Linked DNA regions of Aminivibrio sp.. The protein of the gene in region 1 interacts with the protein of each later gene in a pairwise test. Links are inferred from orthologs where the notes say so. Each region holds a gene or a part of one and is shown on either strand. Other genes may lie near its edges. The genes, in order: gyrA and gyrB.

Region 1 (10,619 bases):
AACGGGAACCCTACCGCGGGCTTCTTTCTGTTTTTCATTCCGCCATGGCCATGGGGTTTTTCGTCATATTCGCCCTGAACCCCTATTTTCTTGCCTCCGTCTATCCGTGGCTTCCGCCCCTGATGAAGTTTCCCATAGGCTGAGCCTCCCTGCCGCCAATCAGGCCTTCGAGCTGCCGGCGGGATCTCCCTTCGGTGGGACGATACAGACGAATTCAAGGGGGCCCTCGCCCGTATTGGTGAAATTATGATCCGCGCCGGGCGGGACATGGGCCCAGCATCCGCCTTCGAGCTGGTAAACTGTCCCGTCTATTTTCGCTTCGCAGGAGCCGCCCATGATAAGGACATAATGGGGCCAGTCATGAGCGTGGAAGGGGGTCTGGGCTCCCTTTTCCACGGTAAAAAATCGGGCAACGTAATCGTCCCAGAATTTTCCCGGCGCGAAGACGATCCGCCGCTCGATTCCCGCCGGCTGGACCGCGTCGTCAGCCTTGGGGATATCTCTCAGCCTTCCGGCGTTGCATTTGGAACATGTCATGAGGTTCACGCTCCCTGGGTAAAATGAATTTCTTCCCTTCTCCCTGAAGGGGAAGGAAACACACAAGATGGTACCATGGGGGGGTGTCCCTGTCCAGAAAGGCGGAGGTGCCCTAAATCCGCACCCCGGCGGGGAGCGTCGCCGGGACTCGCTTGGGCGGGGGGTGCAGATTGTCGCCTTTGACAACTGCCCAAGCGAGTCCCGCGGCTCCCTGCGTTCGCCGGCTGCCTGCCTGTGAAACCGACATCCGTGTCGGTTTTTCTCACCTCAGGCGCCCTCCCCCAGGGGCCTCTCCGCAAAGAGCGCGGAGCGAGATCTCTTCGCCCCTGGGGAGTGTCACCGGGGAACGCTTGGGCGGGGGGTGCAGATTGTCGTCCTTGACAACTGCACCTGAAACCGACATCCGTGTCGGTTTCTCGGCCCGGGCGCTGTGCCCGGCGACATTCCCTCTGCCTGAAAAATTAGCGGATTTAGGTTAGGGGGAAATACTTGCAAATATCATCCCATTGTCTATAATGCTTTATCACAATGGGACGTTGGTTTCATATATTCTGCATCAGGAATGGGAGGAAAGCAGTATGAAGAAAATCGCAGCGGTTTTATCGGTCGTTTTTCTTTTCCTGGTTCTAGCGGCATCGTCCGCGCCGGCCGCCGACATCAAGCTGGCCCACGTGGTGAACGAAAACGACGCTTTCCACGTATGCGCCCTCAAATTCAAGGAACTCGTGGAGGCCGGGAGCAAGGGTGAACTGACGGTCACCATTTACCCCAACGCGAAGCTCGGCGACGAGAGGAACCTTCTCGAGAGCATGCGCATGGGCGTGGTGGACTCCGCCATTATCACCGGCGGTCCCATCATCAACTTCATGCCCAAGTTCGGCGTGTTCGACCTTCCCTTCCTTTTCTCCACCCCAGAGCAGGCGTACAAAGTTCTGGACGGGGACATCGGCAGGGGAATGCTTGCCGATATGGAAGCTCTCGGGTGGAAGGGCCTTGCCTACGGAGAGAGGGGGTTCCGAAACCTCACCAACAGCAAGAAACCGGTCAACGTTCCTGAAGATATGAAGGGCCTGAAGATCAGGCTTATGCAGAACCCCGTGTACGTGGACTCCTTCAAGGCCCTCGGAGCGAACGCCGTTCCCATGGCCTGGACCGAGGCCCTCACCGCCCTCCAGCAGGGGACCATCGACGGACAGGAAAACCCCCTGAACGTCATCGTGTCCTTCAACCTCTTCGAGTCCCAAAAGTACCTTGCCCTGACGCGGCATGCATACGCCCCCAGCGTGATCATGATGAGCATGCGCACCTGGAACAAACTTTCCCCGGAGCACCAGAAGCTCGTCCAGGAGTCAGCCCAGACCGCCGCTGAACATAACAGGGCCTACGACAACGAAAAGGAAGCCGAATGGCTTCAGTTCCTCAAGGACAAGGGAATGGAAGTTACCGAGCCCGATCTCTCCCTGTTCAGGGAGGCTGTCAAGCCCGTATACGAAAAATACGGAGAGCAGTTCGGCAAAGAACTTGTCGAGGCCGTCCTAGCCGTGAAATAGGCGCCGGCAGGAATGGAACGGAATAGCAGCGATGCAGGAGGCGAGACGAAGCGCTCGCCTCTTCTCCGATTAAGCGACGCAGTGAATACGGTCAGCGAGGTCGTCCTCTTCGGAATGATTCTCGCCATGGTTGGCGTAACAACCCTCCAGATAGTCTGCCGTATCTTTTTCGACGCCCTCATCTGGTCCGAAGAGCTCACTACTTATCTTCTCGTTGCCTCGTCCCTTCTCGGCGCGGCCGTGGGTTTCAAAAAAGGGTCCCACATCGCCGTCACTTTTCTGGTCAACAAACTCCCGGAAGGGCCAAGGAAAGCCGTTTCAATGTTCGTCCAGTGCGTGAGCGTGTTTTTCTTTGCCGTGGTGGCCTTCTACGGAGCCGAGCTCATGAAGAGCGAGGCCATGCAGACTACACCGGCCATGGGAATTTCCATGACATGGATTTATCTCATGTACCCCGTGATAGGGGGCATCATTCTGCTACATCTCGTCGCCGGCTTCGGCGGCATCCTGGGGAGGCGCTGACCATGGGACTCGTTCTTGCAGGCAGCTTCATCCTCTTCATGGTACTGGGCGTTCCGGTGGGGCTCGCCATCGGGGCCGCAGGGCTTCTCGTCGTCCTCCTGAGCGGATTCCCCCTGGCCATGATCCCCCAGACCATGTTCTCCGGAAATGAATCCTTCGCCCTGGTGGCCGTCCCCTTTTTCGTGCTTGCCGGGGATATTCTGGCCAGGGGGGGCATTTCCGAACGGATCGTCGCTTTCGCCGAAGCCACGCTCGGCCGGTTCCGGGGAGGGCTCTCCATTGTCTCCACGGTGGCATCCATGTTTATCGCCGCCATCTCCGGATCCGGGGCAGCCACTACCGCAGCCGTGGGATCCGCCCTTCTTCCCCAGCTCAAGAAAAAGGGGTATGACGTGGACTTTTCTGCGGCGCTGATTGCCGCGTCCGGAACCATCGGCGTGGTCATTCCCCCGAGTGTTCCCATGGTGCTTTATGCCGTCATCGCGGGAATATCGGTGGCCAAGCTCTTCATGGCGGGCTTCGTTCCCGGATTTCTGATGGGGCTCGGCCTTATCGCGTACTCCATGTACATCGCCAGAAAACGGGGCTACCCGGCGGCTGAAGTAACCACGGGCAGACAGAAATGGAAACTTTTCGCCGAAGCTTCCTGGGGACTCATGACTCCCGTGATCATTCTCGGGGGCATCTTCTCGGGCTTTTTCACGCCCTCGGAAGCGGCAGCGGTCGCCGTGGACTATTCACTGTTCGTGGCTTTCTTCGTCTACAAGTCCATGGACTTCAAAAAATTCTACAGGCTTGTCGTGGGCGCAGGCGTTACGTCGGCTCTCATCATGTTCATCATCGCCACGTCAAAACTCTTCGGCTGGGGGCTGGCCTTCTACGAGATACCCGAGGCCGTGGCACGATTTCTCCTCGGCTTTGCCGGAGGGAATACAGTTCTCATCTACCTCATGATCACGGTGATCATTCTCCTGGCGGGTATGTTCATGGAGACCGCCTCGGCGCTCATCATCCTGACCCCCATTTTTCTTCCCACGGTCATCCATGTGGGCGGCAACCTCGTCCATTTCGGCGTCCTCATCTCCATCGGACTTGCCATCGGCATGGCCACTCCGCCCGTGGCCATCGACATTTACGTAGCCAGTGCCATCACCGGCCTGCCCATCGAGCAGATCAGCAAACCCATTGTTCCCATGGTGGCGGTGCTTATAGGCGTCCTGATCCTGGTGACCTATGTTCCGTCCATCATCCTGTCCCTGCCGCTGCTCGTCTGGGGACCGGCCGGAATCTGAGAAAGGCCATTACATAAACAGCAGGAGGTAATGCATCATGCGGAGCGACAAGGCAAAAACGGGTCCGGAAAGGGCCCCTCACCGGTCTCTGCTCAAGGCTTCAGGATATACCGACTGGGAAATCAGCCGTCCCTGGATCGGTGTGGTCAATCCTTACAACGCCATCATCCCCGGCCACGTTCACCTGAACAGGATCACCGAGGGCGTGAAGGCTGCTGTCTACGCCTTCGGGGGCTTCCCTCTCGAGTTTCCCGTTATCGGTGTCTGTGACGGCATCGCCATGAACCATGAGGGGATGAAGTTTTCCCTTCCGAGCAGGGAGCTCATCATGGATTCCATCGAGGTCATGGTCAGGGCTCACGCCCTTGATGCCCTCGTCCTGGTCACAAACTGCGACAAGATCATTCCGGGAATGGCCATGGCAGCCCTTTCCCTTAACATCCCCGCCGTCATGATCAGCGGCGGTCCCATGCTCGCCGGAGTCAGCGGCGGACGTGATGTAGACCTCAGCAACATCTTCGAGGCGGTGGGCAAAAGAGTCGCCGGCCTGATGACCGACGACGAGCTCCGGGCAATCGAAGACACCACCTGTCCGACCTGCGGTTCCTGTGCGGGGATGTTCACCGCCAACACCATGAACTGCATGATCGAAGCCCTCGGGTTTGCTCTTCCCGGCAACGGGACCATCCCGGCGGTTTACTCTGCCAGGGATCGCCTCGCCAAGGAAGCGGGACGGCACATCATGATGCTGGTGGAGAAGAACATCCGGCCGAGAGACATTCTCACCGAAAAGGCTTTCAAAAACGCTGTTGCCGTGGACATGGCCCTCGGCGGTTCCACCAACACGGCCCTTCACCTTCCTGCCCTCGCCCATGCGGCGGGAATCTCCCTCACCCTCGACTATTTCGAGGAGGCGAGCAGGAAAACTCCTCATATCTGCAGCATGAGCCCGGGAGGGAACCACCACATACAGGACCTTTACGCGGCCGGTGGAGTTCAGGCGGTTATGGCCCGTCTCCTCGAGGGCGGACTCATCGACGGTTCCCCTCTCACAGTGACGGGGCGTTCCGTGTCGGAAAACCTGGCAGGCGTCAAGGTCGCTGACGAAAACATCATCCGTCCCCTCGAGAATCCCTACCATGCTCAGGGAGGGCTGGCCATCCTGAAGGGCAACCTCGCACCCGAAGGCAGCGTGGTGAAGCAGTCCGCAGTGGATCCCTCCATGCTGAAGCACTCCGGACCTGCCAGGGTATTCGACGGCGAGGAGGCTGCAAGCGAGGCCATTCTTGCACGGAAGATCAACGACGGCGACGTGGTGGTCATCCGGTACGAGGGACCCAAGGGCGGCCCCGGGATGCGGGAAATGCTCGGCCCCACCGCATCCCTGGCGGGAATGGGAATGGACAAGACAGTGGCGCTCATCACCGACGGGCGCTTTTCAGGGGCGTCGAGGGGCGCATCAATAGGCCATGTATCCCCGGAAGCGGCCGCCGGCGGAAACATCGCCCTCGTGCAGGAAGGCGATACCATCGAAATCGATATCCCCGCACGGACACTGCATCTCGCGGTGTCCGACGAAGAGCTTGAGAAGAGACGGGCCGCCTGGAAACCAGCGGAAACCGTTACCGACAGCCTGTTCCTCGAAAGGTACCGGAGCGTTGTCACCTCGGGTTCCAGGGGAGCTGTTTTCGGCTAGAAGTTTTTTCATCCGCGAAGGGGCCTGATCCCGGGCCCTTTTTTTCACTGGGAGGGAATGTTGTGGGAGAAAGGGAGAAAACGGAGGCCCGGATACTCGACGCGGTGGGGACCATTCTTTCCGGTAAAGGATACGGTCATCTTGGTGTGAACGAAGTCGCCCGACAGGCCGGAATGGACAAGGTGCTCATCTACCGTTACTTCGGGGGCATGCCCCAGCTTATGAGGGCTTTTTTTTCCCGGAGAAAATACTGGCCTTCCACGTCGGAAATTCTCGAGAGCGGCGGCGAAGGCGGGGCGGATCCCGCGACAAGGGCCTATGCCATCCTGAGAGGCTATCTGAGGGAACTGAAGAAATCTGATGCGGCACGGCAGATACTTCGGGGAGAGATCGCAGGCAGGGAGGACGTCTCCGCCTGGACGGCGGACGACCGCTACCGCCAGGGGATGGAACTTCTCGGCCTCCTGCGGGACCACAACGGCGACGCGGAAGGAGTGACCGAAATGGCCGCCCTTCTCACCGCCGGATTCACTTTTCTTCTCCTGAGACGGGACGTTTCCCGGCGCTACCTCGGTCTTGACCTGTCAAAGGAAGAGACCTGGGAACGGCTGGAAAAAACAATCCACCTTCTGGTGAAACTGTTTTACGAAAAGAAAGAAACCCCGCCCGGAGAAGGGCGGGGCTGACAAGACAGGTGGGACCGGCTATTTCGATTCCAGGGCCTCCACGAGGGCTTTCCCGAAAGCGGGGAGGTCCGAAGGAGTTCTGCTGGTCACCAGCTTTCCGGAGACCACCACCGGTTCGTCGACCCACTCCGCTCCCGCGAGGACCATATCGTCCCGTATGCTCTTGTAGGAGGTGGCTTTTATGCCCTTGAGAATGCCCGCCGAGACGAGGACGCTCCCGCCGTGGCAGATGGCGGCCACTACGCCCCCTGAAGCGCTGACCTCCCGGACGAAATCCACTATGGACTTATGGGTGCGGAGGCGGTCCGGAGCCCATCCGCCGGGAACCACCACCCCGGCTACGTCCGAGGGGGAAAGATCCGCTGGGGAAGCAGTCGCCTCGATTGACGTTCCCAGTTTGCCGGTATACGCTTTTCCGGCGACGGGTCCCACGACGACCGGTTCAAAGCCGGCCTCGACGATGCGGTAGAAGGGATACCAGAACTCGAGGTCATGAACGTTTTCTTCGACGAGAACAGCGACTTTTTTCGACACTGAAATCTCTCCTTTCGATGTTTTTGAGCCCTCTTTCACTGAAGGGACTACGGTAGAGTCTAGCATGGAAACACAAAAAGTAAATCCGGAGGGGTATATTATGACAATAAGGGACAACCAGGTTATCAAAACGATTCTGGGACGGCGGAGCATCAGAAAATTCACTGCGGATCCTGTTCCACCGGAGATCAGGGACCTTCTCCTCGAATGCGGCTTTGCCGCTCCGTCGGCCCATAACCGCAGACCCTGCGTCTTCATGGCAATAGAAGACAAGAAGGTCCTGGACGATCTTGCCGAGGCCCATGACACGGGGAAAATGCTCAGGCAGGCACCCCTGGCCATAGCCGTATGCGCAGAGACGGCCCTTTATCCCGAGGGAGACCGCGCCTGGGTGGAGGACTGCGCCGCCGCACTGGAGAACATCCTTCTCGCCGCCAGGGGGCTGGGACTGGAGGGGGTCTGGCTCAAGGTCATGGACAGGCACCCCAGGAACGAAAAAATCCGCTCGATCCTCGCCGTGCCCGACTCTGTGGAAATTGTCGGCATAGCCGCCATCGGCTTCGGGGCGGAACAGAAACCGCCCTACGAAGGATTTGACCGTGCAAAGGTCCACTTCAACCGCTGGTAAAGATCCTGCCTCGACCTGAATCCGCACCCCGGCGGGGAGCGTCGCCGGGGACCCCTTGGGCGGAAAGTGCGGATTGTCGTCCGTGACAACTGCCCAGGCGCGCCCCGCGGTTCCCGGCGTTCGCCGGTTGCCTGCCTGTGAAACCGACATTCATGCCTGTTTCTCTCCCTCAGGGGATCTCTCCGCAAAGAGCGCGGAGCGAGATCTCTTCGCCCCCGGGGAAGGCTAATCCTTATGCCCGGCGACACTCCCTCTGCCTGAAAAATGCGCGGATTCAGGTCGACGAAAATACCGGATCTGCCGGTGTGAACATGGTAAAATGACAGGGTTGTGCCGAGAGCCTGCTTTTTCTGACGGCGGATCGGCTTTGGAGGTTGGAGAAGACAGATGGAAGAAAAAAAAGGTGAACTGCTTTTCGGCAAAGTGATCCCTCTTCCCCTTGTAGAGGAGATCAAGCACAGCTACCTCGATTACGCCATGAGCGTCATCGTGGGGAGGGCCCTGCCTGACGTCCGTGACGGCCTCAAGCCGGTGCAGCGGCGCATTCTGTACGCCATGATGGAACTGGGCCTCCGGTCCGGCTCCTCCTACAAGAAATCGGCCAGGGTCGTGGGCGAAACCATGGGTAAATATCACCCCCACGGCGACTCCGCCATTTACGAGACCATGGTCCGCATGGCCCAGGATTTCAGCATGAGATACCCGCTGGTGAACGGCCAGGGAAACTTCGGCTCCATCGACGGGGACCCAGCGGCGGCCATGAGGTATACCGAGGTGAAGCTCTACGAAATGGGAGAGCTCATGCTCGCCGACATCGACGAGGATACCGTGGAGTGGGGCCCCAATTTCGACGAGTCCCTCAAGGAACCCCTCTACCTTCCCTCCCTCGTCCCCAATCTGCTCGTGAACGGAAGCTCGGGCATTGCTGTGGGAATGGCGACGAACATCCCCCCCCACAATCTTTCGGAAGTGATCGATGCCCTGGAGTATATGATCGATTCCGAGGGAAACTGGGAATTCGGCGAAATCTACGCCCGGCTTCCCGGACCGGACTTCCCGACGGGGGGCATTATTCTCGGCAGGGACGGAATCATCGACGCCTACAGGACGGGACGGGGAAAGATCATCCTTCGGGGAAAGACCGTCGTTGAGGACGGAAAGCGGGGCAAAACCTCCGTGGTCATCACCGAAATCCCCTTCATGGTGAACAAGACATCCCTCATCGAAACAATCGCATCCTGCGTCCAGGAAAAGCACATCGACGGCGTGGCGGATATCCGGGACGAGTCCGACCGTGACGGGCTTCGGATCGTTCTCGATCTCCAGCGGGACGGCGACGCGGAACTCGTTCTCCGTCAGCTTTACCGGAGAACCCAGCTTCAGACCACCTTCGGCGTGATCAACCTCGCCCTTGTGAACAACCACCCCGTGGAGCTCCCCATTACGGATATGCTCTCCCACTTCCTCGAACACAGAAGAGACGTGGTCCGGAGGAGAACCCAGTTCAGGCTCGACAAGGCCCTCGCCCGGGCCCACATCGTGGAAGGGCTCGTGAAAGCCCTGGACATGATCGACAGGGTCATCGCCGTTATCAGGGGCGCCCAGACGGTACAGGAGGCAAGGGACGGCCTCGTCTCCCAGCTCGGCTTCACAGAGACCCAGGCCCAGGCCATCCTGGACATGCGGCTTCAGCGGCTCACCGGACTCGAGCGGGAAAAGCTCGAGGCGGAGCTTGCAGCCCTCTTCGCCGACATCGAGCGGTACCGGACCATCCTCGGCAACCGTTCCGCCCTTGACGGGGTCATCAGGGAAGAACTCTCGGAGCTGAGGCGGAAATTCGGCGGCCCCCGGAGGACGGAGATCATGGACAACTACGAGGAAGTCTCCATGGAGGATCTTATCCCCGAGAACGACATCGTGGTCATCCTCTCCAAGGACGGGTATCTCCGCCGGAAAGCCCTCGAAGAGTACACCACCCAGGCCAGAGGAGGCAAGGGCAAAAAGGGGAGCGGGCTGCAGGACGAGGACGAGATAGCCCTTGTGGCGGTCACCAACACCCATAAGGATATATACCTCTTCACCTCCTCGGGCAGGGCCCTCGCCATTCGGGGCCACATGATTCCTGAATCACGGACGGGGAAGGGGAAGCTCATCGGCAAGCTCGTTCCCCTCGACGAGGGAGAGACTGTAGTCTCCATGTACGGCAAAAGCCTCGAGGGAAAAAGCTTTATTTTCTTTGCCACGAAAAAGGGCATTTCCAAACGGCTTCCCCTTTCCGAAATCGCACGGCTCAACCGTGCCGGGAAAAGGGTCCTGACCCTGGACGACGGGGACGAGATCGCCCAGGTGCGGCTGACTTCGGGAAAGGACGAACTCCTCTTCATGACGGCGAACGGGCAGGGGCTCCGGGTCTCCGAAGAAGAATTCCGCCCCATGGGCCGGACCGCCCGGGGCGTGAAAGCGATCCGGCTGGACGAAGGGGACACCGTCATAAGCTGCGAAGTGGTCACATCCGACCGCCTTGCCCTCGTGATCAGTGAACGGGGAGTCTCCAAGAGGACAAGTTTTGAGGAATTCACTGTTCACCACAGGGGCGGACGGGGCGTCAAGGCCATGAACCTGGGCAGAAAAACCGGCCCGCTCGTCGGAAGCTGGGCGGTAGCCGAAGAAGACGAAATCATGGTCATCACCTCCAGGGGCCGGATGATCCGGGTCGCCGTGGCGGAGATCCCGAAGCTGAGCAGAACTGCCATGGGAACGATCACCGTTCGGCTCGACGAAGGGGATTCCGTGGCGGACGTGAGCGTGGTCTGCGGAGACGAATGCGTGGAGGAAAACAGGCCGTGAAAATTGCCCGGGACGGATATCCCCTGATAGCCTTTGTGGCCTTCATGCTGCTCGGGAGCCTGTATTTCGCTCCCATGGTGGGGCTGTTCCTGGCGCCCCTGCTCGGCCTGGTGGTCTGGTTTTTCCGGGATCCGGAAAGGGTTCCCGACGGGCCGGGATTTCTTTCCCCCGCCGACGGCAAAGTGGTGGAAGTGGAGGAAACGGAACACCCCTTTACGGGCAGGGCGGTGAAAGTGGGCATTTTTATGAATCCCCTCAGCGTTCACGTCAACCGCGTGCCCTGCGACGGAACGGTGGAATGGATGGAGTACATTCCCGGGAGGAAAT
Region 2 (10,506 bases), on another replicon or contig:
GCTGACGGTAAGCACTCCCCCGAGGATGCAGAGAATGCCCGCCCACTGCACGGGCCGCATGGACTCGTGGAACAGAACCACCGCCATGCCCGCCGCGATCAGGGGGCTCGTTGCCGTGATCGGTGTTGCCACCGATACCGGGATGATCCTGATGGCCAGGGCGAAAACGTACCCACCGGCGGCGAGGCCGAAGATTCCGGCGGCGATGGCGTAAGCCCGGATTGCCCTGGGCGCCGTCAGCAGGTGGAGCCGCTTTTCAGGATTTTTTCTCGTCCGCCAGGCCCAGATGCCCCAGGACACCGCGAAGAGGAACAGGGCACGCCACAGGGTGACGGATGCGGCGGGGAGGTCGTGGACGGACAGCAGCCATTTCTGGAGCACCATGACGGCGGCCCAGCTGAAGGCGGCCGCCAGGGCGAGAAGGAAGCCCTTCCACGATGCAGTTTCCGCCCCGGCGTCGGCGGTCTTCCGGCCTCCGGATTTCAGCATCAAAAGCCCTGCGATCATGACGCCCGTGCCCAGGACGAGGGGAAGGGTAATTGACTCCCCGAGCCAGAAGAAGGAGATGGCGGCGACGAAGAGGGGATAGCAGCAGGTGGTTCCCACCGCCCTGCTCACACCGATGAGTTCGAGGGACTTGAAATAGCAGAGGTCTCCGAGAACGTTTCCCACGAGGATGTTCAGGAAGACGAAGAGAAGCAGCCGGGAAGGAAAGCGCCAGATAATGAAGGCGTTCGGGTCGAGAATACAGAAAATCAGCGAAGCCGCCACAAACCCGATGGTACGGGAGGCGGCCATTTCGGTATGGTCCAGGAAGGCGAGCCCCTTTTTCAGGAATACGGGGCCGAGAGCCCAGAAGACAGCCGCTGCGCAACAGTACAAAACTCCTGCGAGATACACTGGTATTGCCTCCCTGGTCGCATTGACCGTTATACTTCTCCGGATTTCCGGATTGAATGCAATGATAGCATACAATATCACGGCGGAGAACGGCCGATCAAAATCTGTCTTCTTCTTCAAAAGAATGTTCAGGGAAGCCCGGCTGGAAAAGGGTAAAGGGGGAAAAAAGCAGCCGGCGCAGGCACGGCGGAACCACGTTCGCCGCGCTGCCGCCCGGGAGGCTTATGCGGGAAAGGGATTTACCTGAAAAAGGGCAGCATGTTCCGCCGTTCCGATATCCAGCGGATGGCGAGGGAATCCGTCCAGTTTTTCGACGGATTGATCATGAGATCGAGGGAGACGGCGAGAAGCACTATGGTGATGCAGATGAAAACAGTGTAAAAGATGATACGGATCTGCCTGGCAAGGGGTGAGGGTTGCCCCGTTTTCCGCGGATTCTTTTTGGTTTCCGTTCCCATGGTATCATCTCCTTTGTTCTTCGCCGCCATTATACATCCTCCGGCTTCCGGGGGTACAATACTGTTCATGCCGGGAGTTCCTCGGCGAAAGGAGAAAAACATGCAGAATTTTACATTTTACGCGCCGACAAAAATCATTTTCGGCAGGGGAACCATTCCGCAGATCGGAGATGCCCTTGCGGCGGACGGGATTTCCAAGGTGGTCCTTGTGGCGGGAGGAGGTTCCATCTTCAAAAACGGCGTCCACGAGGCCGTGACGGAATCCCTGAAGAAACACGGCATCCATTATGCCGAAATGGGGGGCGTCCGGTCGAACCCCAGGCTGTCCAAGCTCCGGGACGTCGTCGCCCTGCTGAAGAGTGAGAAAGCCCAAGCCGTGCTGGCCGTGGGCGGGGGAAGCGTCTTCGACACGGCGAAGGCGGCTGCCATGGGGGCTCTCTACGACGGCGACGTCTGGGACTTCTTCTGCGGCAGGGCGGCCGTGAAGGAAGCCCTGCCCGTCTACGGCGTGCTGACCGCGTCGGGCACTTCCTCGGAGATGAACAACACCGCCGTGGTCACCAGGGAAGAGGACGAGAGCAAGTGGTCGATAGCGTCCCCCGTCCTCGTCCCAAAAGTGTCCGTCATCGACCCGTCGGTCCAGGCGAGCCTCCCGGAGGGCCAGACGGTGAGCGGCGGAATCGACGCCGTCACCCATGTCCTCGAGGCCTACGTGGTCTCCTGCCCGGGGCTCGACTTTGTCCAGGACTACTGTGAAACCCTCATCCGGGCCATGATGCGCCGGATTCCCCAGCTCGTGAAGGATCCGGCGGACTACGAGGCCCGGGCGGAACTCGCCTGGTGCTGCACCCTGGCCCACAACGGCATGAGCAACGTGGGCCGTCCCACCCGGGGGGATTTCGCCTCCCACCGCATCGAGCACTCCCTGAGCGCCATCTTTGACGTCCCCCACGGCATGGGGTTGGCCATCATCATGCCCGCCTGGATGGAATATGTGTACAGGGACGCGGAACCCGTGTTCGAACGGCTCGCCGCACATGTTTTCGGCATCAGGGACGGTGAAGACCGGGCCCTGAGAGGTATCCGCGCGCTAAGGGAGTACTTCCGCTCCCTCGGGTCTCCCGTGACTCTCCGGGAAGTCGGAGTGGCCAAGGCGGATCTGCCCAGGATCGCCGACAACGCGGCGAAGCTCGCCCCCCTCGGGGCGGTGCGGAAGATCGAGAGGGAGGACATCCTCCGGATCCTGGAGATGGCCTACTAGAGACAAGTAAAAAGGGGCCTCCGGGATTGCCGGAGGCCCCTTCGAGATGCTGATTCCGTCCCTAGATGTCCAGGTTGCGTACCTCGTGGGCGTGGGCAGCGATGAAGTCCCGCCGGGGCTCCACCTTGTCGCCCATGAGGATGCTGAAATACTCGTCGGCGCCCATGAGGTCGTCGATCTCCACTCTCTTGAGAACCCTGTTCTGGGGATCCATGGTGGTCTCCCAGAGCTGTTCAGGGTTCATTTCGCCGAGTCCCTTGTACCGCTGCACGCTGATCTTGGATGGGTCCGGGGCGTTGTCCAGGATGTTCCTGAGTTCTTTTTCGTTGTAGCAGTAAGAGACCGTCTTGCCCTTCTGAACCCGGTACAGGGGCGGCTGGGCCAGGTAAAGGTATCCTTTTTCGATGAGGGCCGGCATGTACCGGTAAAAGAAGGTCAGCAGCAGGGTGCTGATATGGGCGCCGTCCACATCGGCGTCCGTCATGATGATGATCTTGTGGTACCGCAGCTTGCCCGTGTCGAAATCGTCTCCCACGCCGGCTCCCAGGGTCTGGATCATGGTCCGGATCTCCTGGTTGGCCAGGACCTTGTCAAGCCTGGCCTTTTCAACGTTCAGGATTTTCCCCCGCAGCGGAAGGATGGCCTGGAAGCTCCTGTCCCGTCCCTGCTTGGCGCTGCCTCCGGCCGAATCTCCCTCAACAATGTAGACCTCGGTGTTTTCGGGGTTCCTGCTCGAGCAGTCCGCGAGCTTTCCCGGAAGGCTCAGGCCGGTCATCACAGACTTGCGGACCAGTTCTCTCGCCCGCTTGGCCGCCTCTCTCGCCTGCCGTGCCTTGATGGCCTTTTCCACCACGGCCTTCACGACCTGTGGGTTATCCTCGAACCAGGCAAGCAGCCCTTCGTAGACGATGGAATCCACGATTCCCTTCACATCGCTGTTTCCGAGCTTGGTCTTGGTCTGCCCCTCGAACTGGGGATTGGACAGCTTCACGGAGACCACGCAGGTAAGGCCTTCCTTCAGATCGTCTCCCGAGAGGTTCTCTTCCTTCTCCTTCAGCAGCTTGCCCCTGCGGGCAGCTTCGTTCACGCCCCTGGTGAGGGCGGTCCGCAGGCCGGAGACATGGGTGCCTCCCTCGACGGTGTGGATGAGGTTGGCGAAGCCGAAGACCCTCTCGAGATAGCCGTCGTTGTACTGGAGACCGATGTCCACCGATACGCCGTCCTTCTCGCCGGAAATGGTCACCGGCTCGGAGAAGAGCACTGTCTTGCCCCGGTTCAGGTATTCTATGAAGGATTTCATCCCGCCGTCGTAGCGGAATTCCTTGACCTTGTTCTCCCTCTTGTCGTCGAGGGTGATGGAAAGTCCCGGGTTCAGGAAGGCGAGCTCCCGGAGGCGGACGCTCAGGAGTTCGGCGGAGAACTTGACCTCCTCGAAGATGTCCTTGTCGGCGAGGAAGTGGACCATGGTCCCGTTCTTCTCCGTGGGGACGCCTTCAGAAAGCTCCGTCACGGGGATGCCCCGCTCGAACCTCTGGGTGCGGGATTCGCCGTTCCGGCATATGGTGATCTCGAGCCACTCCGACAGGGCGTTGACCACGGAGACGCCCACACCGTGGAGACCCCCGCTGACCTTGTAGGCGCCGCTGTCGAACTTGCCTCCGGCGTGGAGGGTCGTAAGCACCACTTCCGACGCGGGGCGGCCGTTGGAGGGGTGGGGGTCGGTGGGGATGCCCCGGCCGTTGTCCTCCACGGAAATGCTTTCATCGGGGTGAATGGTCACGTATATGGATGTGCAGTATCCTCCGATGGCTTCGTCCACAGAATTGTCCACCACTTCGTAGACCAGGTGGTGAAGCCCTCTCGCCGCCGTGTCGCCGATGTACATTCCCGGACGTTTCCTGACCGCCTGGAGCCCCTCCAGGACCTGAATGCTGCTGGCGGTATACTGGCGGGCCGCCGGACTCATCGTCATGTTCAGTTTCCTCCCATTCGTCTGCGAAGAGGCTCGGCGTTTTCCCTTGCCTCTTTGCTGAAAGCGTTGTATCTTTTACCCAGCGTTTCCGGGCGGAAACCCGTCGCCAGGATTGTTCCGTCGTCGAGATAGACGGCCGTTTCTTCGCCGTGGCGTATCATGGCGATAACGCGCCGGATGGAGACCACGTACTGTCCTTCAAGAGGAATAAACATGTTTTCCACTCCGCTCCATAGGTCTGCAACCAATATATTATACCAGACCGGGAGCGGGAATTCGGGCAAAGAGGGCATCCCTAAATCCGCAGGCAGCGGGGAGTGTCACCAGTGCTCGCTTGGGCCGCCGGTGCAGATTGTCGTCCTTGACAACTGCACCTGAAACCGACATCCGTGTCGGTTTCTCGGCCCGGGCGCTGTGCCCGGCGACACTCCCTCTGCCTGAAAAACCTGCGGATTTAGGGCATCCTCAATCCGCACCCCAGCGGGGCGCGTCACCGGGGAACGCCTGGGGTGCGGGTAGAGTGGGTTGTCGTCCATGACAACTGCCCGGGCGCGTCCCGCGGCTCCCTGCGTTCGCCGGTTGCCTGCCTGTGAAACCGACATCCGTGTCGGTTCCCCTGCTCCAGCGCCTCCCCGGGGAGGGCGAATTTGCCTCATGCCCGGCGACACTTCTTCTGCCTGGAAAAACTGTTGATTTGGTGCTTTGATTCGCATTTCAGAGGAGGAGAGGCAAAGTGAAATTCACGACGCTGAAAGCCGGTCTCCGTTCAGCCGCAGAGCGGTTCGCGAAGGAGGTCAGGGAAGAGTGGGGGACTTTCCTCGCCGTGACTGCGGGGGTGTCCCTCCAAGCCCTGGCGGTGGTGATTTTCGTGCTTCCGAACCGTTTCCCGGACCTTGGAGTGTCCGGAATTGCCGTGCTGTCGAATTACGTGTTCGGCATTTCTCCGGCGTGGGTTATCCTTGCCGCCAACACGCTGCTCATGATCTGGGCCTGGAAGGAGCTGTCCCCCAGGTTTGTCCTGTGGACGGCCTGGGCGGTGGTGCTTTTTTCCCTTCTGTTGAAGGCCTTCGAGTTCGTTCCGGTGCCCGTCATCGGTGACAAATTCATGGCGGCGATGGTGTCCGGGGCCATACGGGGGCTCGGTGCAGGCCTGGTCTTTCGGGTGGGGGGATCCACGGGAGGCCTCGACATCCCCGGCATGGCCATGAGAAAACGGTACGGCATCGAAATGGGGCAGTTCTCAATCTACATCAACATGGGGATCCTGGCCCTCTCCTTCTTCGTGGTGGGGCTCGATTCGGCCATCTACGGCGCCGTGGGGCTCTACGTTTTCGGCATTGTGCTGGACAACACTACCCGCTCCTTCGACCGCAGGAAGCAGGCCATCATCATCACCAACATCCCCGACGAGGTGTCAGAATACATCAACCTCACTCTTCACCGGGGAGTCACCAGGCTGGACGGCATGGGAGGATACTCCAAGCAGCCCAGGCCCGTCCTCCTCACCCTTCTTGAACCCCGACAGACCATGCAGCTGAAGAGGTTTCTCGCGGAGCGTGATCCCAGGGCCTTCATGTCCGTGGTCGAAGCGTCCGAAGTGCTGGGCAAGGGATTCAAAAGCTGGAAGAGTCTCTGACGTACCCGCTACGACCCGAAAGAACATGAAAAAGGATATGCGAAAAAAAGTCCGTTCCGAAGGCATAGCCTGCTTTCCTGAGCGCCTTCTCCCCGCGGGAATGACATTCTGAACGAAAATCCGCCCTCCCTACTGAATCCTTTCTCCGTCCGGGTAGGAAAAATCCCCCTCGGGTCCGGCCCGAAGGGGTGATTTTCCAAGCGAAACCGGAAGGGTGCTGCTGCATCGCGTCTCCGGCAGTGAGCCCGGAAACATTCTTGCGACATAGCCCCGCCGCCGTCGTGCCGCGGCGGGCGATCGGAGAGGAGTCGTGAAAAATGAAGAGGTTTCCGCTCTGTGCATCCGCGTTTTTTCTGGTCCAGGCGTTCGTGCTCACCGCTCCGGCGGCAGGGTAGGAGGGTGTTCTGCCTGACATGGTGAAATAGCCTGAAGATTTTTGACCGGAAATGCCGCCTTCATGGTATTGTTTTTAGGAAAACAGGATCCTTTGATGTTTCCCGGCGGTTTTGGAAACGGGCGCCGGGAAGAGAGCGGCGAAAGGTCCGGACAGGGCCACGCCGGCACGAAGAAGGGGGTCATAGGGATGAAGAGAAGAAAAACCATGAGAACCGGGTGGGGCGTTTCGTTGCCGGGGGTTGTTCCGCTCTGCGCCGTCCTTATTCTTGCGTTGTGCATTCTTGCCCCGGCGGCGCAGGGAAAGAGCGCTTCCGGCCCTGCGGGCGGAGACGGACTGTACGTCGTCACGGCGGATGAGGTGCCCCTGTTCGGAAAACCCGTAGCGAAAGTGCCCGCGGCGGATGACCTGTGGGATCTCCCGAATTTCTACGGAGTCGCCGTCTACGGAAATCATCTGAAACTGCGCGCCATAACGGACAGCAAGCTCAGGCAGTTCGCGGGCGAATGGTACGTCCTTCTTTCGCCGGAGGACGGGAAGGCGCTCTGCTACATCCGGAAGGAGGGCATTGAAAAAGTTCCGGAACACACAAGCTTCAAACCTCGTTCCTTCATGGTGAAAAAAGACGGCACGGAATTGCGGCTGCAGCCCGGGAAAGGCGGCTCGGCCCGAAGCCTCTCCGCCGAGGGATTTTCCCTCGCCCGGGGGGAAACGGTGACGGCGGTGGGTGAATTTTCGGAAGGAAAGGAAGGCTGGCTGCTGTTCGAGTTTTCCACCGACACCAGGTTCGGCGACGGCGGCGTGGGATCCCGGTACGCTTGGGGCAAAAAGGCCGATTTCGGCTCCCTGGAAGGCTACAGGCCCGACAATTCCAGGGTGGACAAGGGTCTTCTGCCGTCGAAGATGCGGTACTCCGCCATGTCCTCCCTTTACGGGGACGGCTTCCTGGGTGCGGACACCCCGGAAAAAATGACGGAATTCCTTCCCGTGACGAAGGACATGGCCGCCTCCCTTCTCAGGAAGGGCTTTTACATCGACGATCCGTGGACCATGGACGAATATGCCCTCCAGGTGGACGACCTGGCGGATTACTACAGGTACACTACCGATTACCAGGCGGACTTCATCACCGCGGACCTTTTCCTCCACGCCTTCCACCTGGTGTTCGACCGGATGCTGCAGAAATTCGAGCGCACCTACCTGGCCCCGGCGCTCGGGGAAAGCATGAAAACGGCCCTGGCGGTCCTCGGCGGCATTGAGGAGGCCTGCGCCTCCGCGGGAGCGGGGGAGACCTGGAAAACGGCCCGGGACATGTTCTCCGTACCGCTGGCCCTCCTGGAAGAAAAACCGGGAAAACGGATAAAACTGTCGAAGAACGCTTCCGAAGAAGTCGCCCGGATCCTGGCCGCGAAGGACGTGACGGATTCCGCAGTCACAGGGGCGAAAATAGACTACACCTCCTTCAGGCCCCGGGGGCATTACACCCTCAGGCCGGAACTGGAACGGTATTTTCGGGCCATGAGCTGGCTCGGCTCCGCTGAACTTGCTCTCTTCTCAGACGACGGCACGCCGGAGCCCGGAAACGTCGCCGCGGCGGCCCTGGTGTCCCTGGTCCTCGGAGAGCAGGAGGAACAGTGGAACGCTTTTGAAGCTCCCATCGATTTCCTGGTGGGCGCGTCGAACACGGGGGGAACCCGCATCTACCGGAAACTGGCAAAGGAGCGCGTAGGCGCCCTTTCGGGAGCCGCTCAACGGCTGACCGACGGCAAGATTCTCTCTGCCCTGGCCGGGGAGATCAAAAAGACGGTCCCCGGCCCTCTGATCCGGAGCACCCCGGGCGGGGACGACGGCACGAAGGACTTCGCCTCCCGGCTTCCGGTCTTCCGCATGTCCGGCAAGCGGTTCACCCCGGACGCCTACGTGATGAACATGCTCACCTCCCCCAGGGTGGGGACCGGCGCTAACCCACGCAACCTCCCGGAAGGGGCGGACGTCATGGCCGCCTTGGGGTCGCCGGCCGCCGACGGCCTTGCGGCGAAAAACAACCGCGTCAAGGGCTACGCCGAGGCGTTGAAGAAGCTGAAAGCCTGGATGGACGAGCACCTCGCGGGGGAGGAGACCGTCTATTCCCTGTGGATAAAAGCCTTCCATGAGGGGTTCCGGGATTCCGGCTCGGACCAGTTTTTTTATCGGTCTCCCGCGTGGAATTGGAAGAAGCTGTCCACGTTTTCCGCCTCCTGGGCCGAGCTGAAGCACGACACCGTGCTCTACGCCGAGCAGTCCGGCGCCGAGATGGGCGACGGCGGCGGCACCGAAGCGGGACCTTTCGCCCCTCCGCAGCCCAAGGGGTACGTGGAGCCCGATCCCCGGACCTTTGATATTCTTCTGTCGGCGGTCTCCCGGATGCAGTCCTTCATCCGCGAATTCGGCATGGAGCCGGAGGACGAGGAGTTCGAGAAGGAGGGTATACCCTATACCTCCAGGCTGGACACCCTGGCCGAACTGCTGACCATCGCCCGGGACATCGCGGCAAAGGAAACCGGCGGCAAGCTCCTGACGGCGGAAGACTACGGGAATATCAAGTACCTGGCCCGGGCGTTCAACGCCCGGCTGTTGCTGCCGGGAGAAATGGTGGAAAACACAGAACAGCTCAGAATGGCACTGGTCACAGATATCGCGACGGACTACTTCGAAGGCCGGGTGCTGCACATCGCCTCCGGAAGGCCCCAGAGAATCCATGTCTTCGTCAACGACGCATCGGGCGGTCCCCGGGTAACGAGAGGGTTCATTTTCTCCTACTACGAGTTCGTCCGCTCCCTGGGCGGCGGCCGCATGACCGACGAAGAGTGGAAAGCGCTGGTCTACGACCAGGCCCGGTCAGGGGAACTGAAAAAACACCATCCTGCGTGGTATGAAGAGCTTCGGAAATAAGCTCTTTCAGGCAGTGCTGCTCCTCTGCGTCATTGCGGCAGGGAGCGGTATTCTGCGGAAGGCGGAAGGCGGGGCGGGAAACGGCGGCGGGGAAAGGGAGATGCCTGCCCGCATCATCGGCGGCATCGTTCCCCACCATGATCTTGCCCTCGGCATGATAGGGCGGTTTTACGATCACCTGGGGTCGCCGGACGTCCGGCGGGTATGGCTGCTTTCCCCCGACCACTTCCGCCGGGCCCGGACCTTCGCGGTTCTGTCACCCGACGACTGGCGGACCCCGGAGCGGATTCTCAGGGCAGACCGGGAAGCCTGCGAAACGCTCCCGTCCCTGTCCGTGGCGGGGGCTGACAGGGTCCTGTTCCGGCGGGAGCACGGCATAACGATCCACATCCCCTTCATTGCCCGGCACTTTCCCAACGCATCGGTGGTTCCCCTGGTCATCGGTGCACGAACTCCGGACCTGGCACTGATCATCCTGAAGAACGCCGTCAGGGATCTGCTCCGTGACGGCGATGCCGTCATCCTGAGCATGGACCTGTCCCATTACAAAACACCGGAGCTCATGGCCGCCGAGGACCGAAAGACTCTGGAGGTCCTGGCCAATGTCCGGCCTGCCGGAACGAAGACCATCGACGTGGATGCCCGGCCTGCCGCGGCCCTCGTGCTGATGCTCTTCCGCGAGTGCGGGATCGAAAAAGGAACCGTCCTCGAGCACACCGATTCGTCGTCCATCCTTGGCCGCAGGGTGGAGTCGGGAACGAGCTACGCCGCCATCCTGTACGGGATGGCGGCGGGCTCCGGGGGGGAAGCGCCCCTGGCCCTGCTTCCGCTCGGACGAAAGAGATAGGAAACGGCCGGGGGCTGAAAGAAGGTTGTCATGCCGGGATTCGTCTCTTGGCGATTTCATTGAGTGTACTTTCTCGATCAGCAGCACAAGAATCCGTTCCACACCCT

What was found.
Region 2: the proteins of gyrA (region 1) and gyrB interact in binary tests that used the Escherichia coli proteins (3 or more experiments, as listed by UniProt). The link is inferred for Aminivibrio sp. from one-to-one orthologs.

Annotation. Positions count from the first base shown.
Region 1 is NZ_JAESIH010000047.1:10,606-21,224, reverse strand. The notes cover bases 7,526-10,562. They hold gyrA (DNA gyrase subunit A), read left to right. Parts: upstream 7,526-7,832; coding sequence 7,833-10,292; downstream 10,293-10,562. Other genes in these bases: JMJ95_RS06875 (phosphatidylserine decarboxylase), read left to right, coding at 10,289-10,562. In the rest of the region: JMJ95_RS06925 (hypothetical protein), read left to right, coding at 1-143; JMJ95_RS06920 (cupin domain-containing protein), read right to left, coding at 160-537; JMJ95_RS06915 (TRAP transporter substrate-binding protein), read left to right, coding at 1,116-2,087; JMJ95_RS06910 (TRAP transporter small permease), read left to right, coding at 2,100-2,609; JMJ95_RS06905 (TRAP transporter large permease), read left to right, coding at 2,612-3,901; ilvD (dihydroxy-acid dehydratase), read left to right, coding at 3,939-5,597; JMJ95_RS06895 (TetR/AcrR family transcriptional regulator), read left to right, coding at 5,660-6,283; JMJ95_RS06890 (type 1 glutamine amidotransferase domain-containing protein), read right to left, coding at 6,302-6,817; JMJ95_RS06885 (nitroreductase family protein), read left to right, coding at 6,918-7,445; more of JMJ95_RS06875, read left to right, coding at 10,563-10,619. UniProt on the Escherichia coli protein: A type II topoisomerase that negatively supercoils closed circular double-stranded (ds) DNA in an ATP-dependent manner to maintain chromosomes in an underwound state.
Region 2 is NZ_JAESIH010000055.1:92,689-103,194, reverse strand. The notes cover bases 2,134-5,057. They hold gyrB (DNA topoisomerase (ATP-hydrolyzing) subunit B), read right to left. Parts: upstream 4,586-5,057; coding sequence 2,681-4,585; downstream 2,134-2,680. Other genes in these bases: JMJ95_RS09120 (hypothetical protein), read right to left, coding at 4,594-4,806; JMJ95_RS09130 (iron-containing alcohol dehydrogenase), read left to right, coding at 2,134-2,619. Outside these bases: JMJ95_RS09140 (DMT family transporter), read right to left, coding at 1-900; JMJ95_RS09135 (hypothetical protein), read right to left, coding at 1,140-1,388; more of JMJ95_RS09130, read left to right, coding at 1,459-2,133; JMJ95_RS09115 (YitT family protein), read left to right, coding at 5,325-6,227; JMJ95_RS09110 (DUF3160 domain-containing protein), read left to right, coding at 6,811-9,552; amrB (AmmeMemoRadiSam system protein B), read left to right, coding at 9,533-10,399. UniProt on the Escherichia coli protein: DNA gyrase negatively supercoils closed circular double-stranded DNA in an ATP-dependent manner to maintain chromosomes in an underwound state.